DNA from 2 places in the Halomonas sp. ATBC28 genome. Region 1 is predicted to be linked to the other one. Evidence: predicted binding sites of a transcription regulator. Region 1 holds the regulator's gene; the other holds the start of a gene.
The links. The regulator LexA, encoded in region 1, represses DNA repair genes until DNA is damaged. The targets are predictions, from matches to a motif close to TACTGTNTANNTANACAGTA.
Positions count from the first base shown of each region.

Region 2: E0L35_RS10140 (Y-family DNA polymerase) is a predicted target of LexA. The motif match lies at 850-869, and genes of this name have one in related genera.

Region 1 is NZ_VCQL01000027.1:39,188-41,388, reverse strand. Features, by position in the region: gene E0L35_RS22605 (energy-coupling factor ABC transporter permease) at 1-539, shown strand, start outside; gene lexA (transcriptional repressor LexA) at 548-1,228, opposite strand; gene E0L35_RS22595 (TetR/AcrR family transcriptional regulator) at 1,496-2,188, shown strand; gene E0L35_RS22590 (L,D-transpeptidase) at 2,166-2,201, shown strand, end outside.
Region 2 is NZ_VCQL01000007.1:169,941-172,141, forward strand. Features, by position in the region: gene E0L35_RS10140 (Y-family DNA polymerase) at 1-826, opposite strand, end outside; gene E0L35_RS10145 (hypothetical protein) at 942-1,292, shown strand; gene E0L35_RS10150 (contractile injection system protein, VgrG/Pvc8 family) at 2,034-2,201, opposite strand, start outside.

The DNA of each region.
Region 1 (2,201 bases):
GCTGGCTGGGTGCTACGCTGGCGGTGATGCTGATGTGGCAGCTTCGTGCCCAGGCTGTTGATTGGCTAACGCTACACCTTGTTTTTACAGTATTGATGACACTCGTTTTTAAAGCGCCATTAGCGCTGATTAGCAACGTGCTGATCAACATTGCCATGGTGGTGATTGGCAGCAATGAGTGGATGTTGCTGGGGGCAAATGTGCTGGTTACCGGGATCGTCCCGGCGGCCGTTATTGGCACGGTATGGCGGCTGGTAGATCGCCGCCTGCCGGATAACTTGATGGTATTTCTGTTTGCCTGCGGCTTTTTTGGCGCGGCGCTGGCAACGCTGGGAGGAGGCTTGGCGGCGGTAGTGCTGATTATCGTCGCGGGTACAGACCCTGAGGCGATCTATCTCGCCCAGGAGTATGCGCGTTTTTTACCACTGCTAATGCCTTCAGAGGCATTTATTACTGGCATGCTGCTGAGCATCCTGCTGGTCTATCACCCAAACTGGGTGGCCACCTTCAATGACCACCGCTATATCGACCTGCAGTAGCGGATTTATTAGCCGAGTGCCTGGCCGTTGCCACCACGAATTACGCCGACTCCAACGCCTTCAATATCGAGCGCTTGAGAGCGCAGGTCGATTTCAATGGGCGCAAAATCAGGGTTCTCTGCAAACAGCGTCACTTGGTGCCCCTGGCGTTTGAAGCGTTTAACCGTTACTTCATCGTCCAGGCGGGCAACCACGATCTGGCCATCGCGAACCCGGTCAGTGCGATGAACCGCCAGTAAATCACCTTCCAAAATGCCAATATCCTTCATGGAAAGGCCGCGTACGCGCAGCAGATAGTCAGCTTTGGGAGTGAAGTACTCGGCCGGTAGCGGGCAGTAGCGATCAATATGTTCGGCGGCCAAAATGGGGCTGCCGGCAGCTACTTCCCCGATCACAGGCAGGCCAGTGGGTGGGGCTTCCACGTTGGTTGTGGGTAAGGCGGTGACTGCGCTATCCAGGACTTCTTGAGGTTCCTGGTTGGGCAGGCGGATGCCGCGAGAGGTGTTGCGGATAATGCGAATAACACCTTTGCGTTCCAGCGCGCGCAGGTGCTCTTCAGCCGCATTGGGTGAGCGGAAGCCAAGTGCTTTGGCAATCTCGGCGCGGGTAGGAGGGTAGCCAAATTCGCCCATGGTCTTAACGATAAAATCAAACACGTGCTGTTGGCGAGCGGTTAGCGGACGCGACATACCAGACTCCATAAATAGTGAATAGACAGTAACAAGTTAAATGTCGACTTAATCAATAAGTGTTTAAGTATACAGTATGTTCCTCTGTCCAGTATATGGCTTGTCAGTGCCTATTGCCGATGTCTATGCAATTTTTCTAATCGTTTGAAACTAAGTTTCTGCTTATTTAATACGTCACATTTTGTCAATAAATCAAGCGTTGAGCCCGCCTACGTTATGGCATAGTATTTTGCTATGTTTTAAACAACTGTTTCCCTGGAGAGCGACATGGCTCAATCTGATACGGTGACCCGTATACTCGACACCGCCGAGGTGCTGTTTGCAGAGCGGGGTTTTGCTGAAACTTCGCTGCGCAACATCACTAGCAAAGCGCGGGTTAACTTAGCCGCTGTTAATTACCATTTTGGTTCCAAAAAAGCCTTGATTCAGGCCGTTTTTGCCCGCTACCTGGATCCGTTTAGTCAGCGCTTTCATACTGCTCTAGATGAGCTCGAGGGCCAACACGCCGGGCGCGTTATCCCGCTGGAAACACTGCTCGAGACCATGGCAACTACCGTTCTCGCGGTGCCCGCCGAGCGCAATAGTTTGAAAGTGTTTATGCGCCTGCTGGGTCTTGCCTACAGTCAAGCACAGGGACATCTAAGACGTTATATCCAGGAAGAGTATGGCGATGTGTTTACACGCTTCACCGAGCTTGTGCGCAAAGCAACGCCGGATCTGCCTGACGCCGAGCGTTTTTGGCGGCTACACTTTGTGCTCGGCACGGTAATCTTTACCTTGTCTGGCCTCGATGCGCTACGCGATATCGCGGAGAAGGATTACCACGAGCAGGTCTCTGTGCGTGATTTGGTCAGGCGATTGCTCCCGGTAGTGGTGGCTGCTATGAATGCGCCGTTACCCATAGCCCTTGACGGTGCCAAGCCAGAAGAAGGAAAACATGCGAACTCCTACGCTAGCTGAGCTACCTCCAACG
Region 2 (2,201 bases), on a different contig from region 1:
TTTCGGCGCCCCGTTGGGCGTGTTGGCGAATAGCGCCCTGTAGGTCGTAAAGCTGTGAAGTGGGTCGGCCGAACGATCGGCTGGTCATAATGCGCTGGCGTGGTTCGTTAACGTCGTTCATCTTCAGGCAACTGATGCCGCGTAGTTCCAGTACCGTGCGCTCCATGTTCACCGAGAACTTACGCCGCAGGCGTTTGGCGTCCGCTTCGCGGAGATCCCAGGCGGTGTTGATGCCAAGGATCTGCAGGCGCTCATTCAGGCGGCGGCCAACGCCCCACACATCGCCTACTTCGATCTGCTTTAGCAGGTGTTTGGCTTCGTCGCTCTCCGCGTGAAGGATGCACACGCCAGGGTAGCCGGGGTGTTTTTTTGCGATGCGGTTGGCCAGCTTGGCAAGGGTGTGTGTTGCGGCCACGCCTACACAGACGGGAATGCCGGTGCCGCGGCGGATCATCCGATGCAGTGATTTGGCGTGTTCCAGCAGCGCTTCAGGATCAAAGCCATCCATGCGTACGAACATCTCATCGATTGAGTAAGGCTCTACCCCAGCGGTTTCGCGCTCCAGGATGCCTTGCACCCGGTGGGACATATCGCCGTAAAGTTCGTAGTTGGAGGAGTGCAACACAATCTCGCCGCGATCGACCAGGTGACGCACCTGGTGGGCGGGGGTGCCCATCTCGATACCCAGCGCTTTCAGCTCTTCTGAACGGGCGATAATGCAGCCGTCGTTGTTGGACATAATGCCCACGGGGCGCCCATTCAGCTTGTGATTGAACACACGCTCGCAGCTGACATAGAAATTGTTGCAGTCCACCAGGCCAATCATATTGAGCTCCACTACTTGTGTAAGACTGTTAATTTATACAGTATTAGCAGCCAGGGAAGCGACAGGCAAACGCTAATGTACGTCGCTTAATGTGGAGCAAGCACAGGGCAACAGCATGCGAGTAAATTACTTGGGGCCAGCAGTGGTGGGCGTGGAGCACCCAGCAGTGGCCGAAATGGACAGGCGAAAATTTTCACCCAGCTGCTTTCTGGTGGAGATTAGTGAGGACGCGCAGCCAGGCGGGCCGTGGATGGAGGGCGATGTGCTGGTGGTGGATGAGGCGCGCACGTTTGGCCATGCCGATCTGGTGGTGGCTGAGGTGGAAGGGGAGTACCGATTGTTTAAATCCCACCGCGTGGGTAGCCGTTGCCGGTTATTGCCCACTGCTGGTGGCCAGGGGTGTTTTATCACCGCTAAGCAGTATCGCGGGGTGGTGGTGAGGCAGGCTAGGTGTTGGGCGGTGTAGGTTATTTCTTACAAACAGATGGCAAAATGCTTACATGCATTGCTCAGTTAATTTGGCATAGTGGTGTGGTCGCCTAATAGCACGCGTGGCGGAAACGCTTCGTCAGAAGATTGCGGCAAACAAAACCCTCGGCCATGTTGTATGGTCGGGGGTTTTTTGGAAGCTGGAAAATTAAGATAGGCGAAAAATGGACTTCTGAGCGCGTTTCCGTGCTTCTTCAGCGCTCAGGCTGACTCTCACATTGCCTTGCCGTTTCGCGGCAAGATAGCGCTTACGTGCGGCCTCAATGGTTGCCGCCTTGCGCTGCCGCTGTGAGCTGTGATCATTCGCGTATAAATGCATAGCATGTTCCTCTAATAATGCCCATACCGCCTCCTACAAACGGGCCGAGTGTTATGGCACGGAGATACGCTGCTTTCCTTTCACTAGGCAAATCTACGGTGAGCCTCATTGTTTCTACATATACCCCTGCTCCGTGACATTGTGGGTCACTTCGTCAAAGATGCTAAACACAAAGTTGTAAGATATCTCTTACAAATCTTGTCGGCAATTTCTTACAAACAGGGGCTATTTTTTGGTCTATGCTGATTATGACGCTTGGATGCGCGAGATGGAAGGAACCAGCTTTTCTGTAAGGAGACGGATACCAAAAGCCCTCGGCCAACGGATGGCCGGGTGTTGTTAGGTGCTGCTTTTAAGGGCTAATCTCGATAGTCCTTCCTGCCCTCTCTGCGTTAATACTCACCGCGTCTCCATCCGAATACTGCAGGTATAGCCCCTTTCACTGAAATTGTGGGTCACTTCGTCAATGATCCAGGGTGTGGCGTCGATCTCTGGCTTGTAACCCTTTGCAGTGACCGGGGTTTCGGGGTAGATATCGGCGCGGCCTTCGGCTAGCTCCAGTGTGAG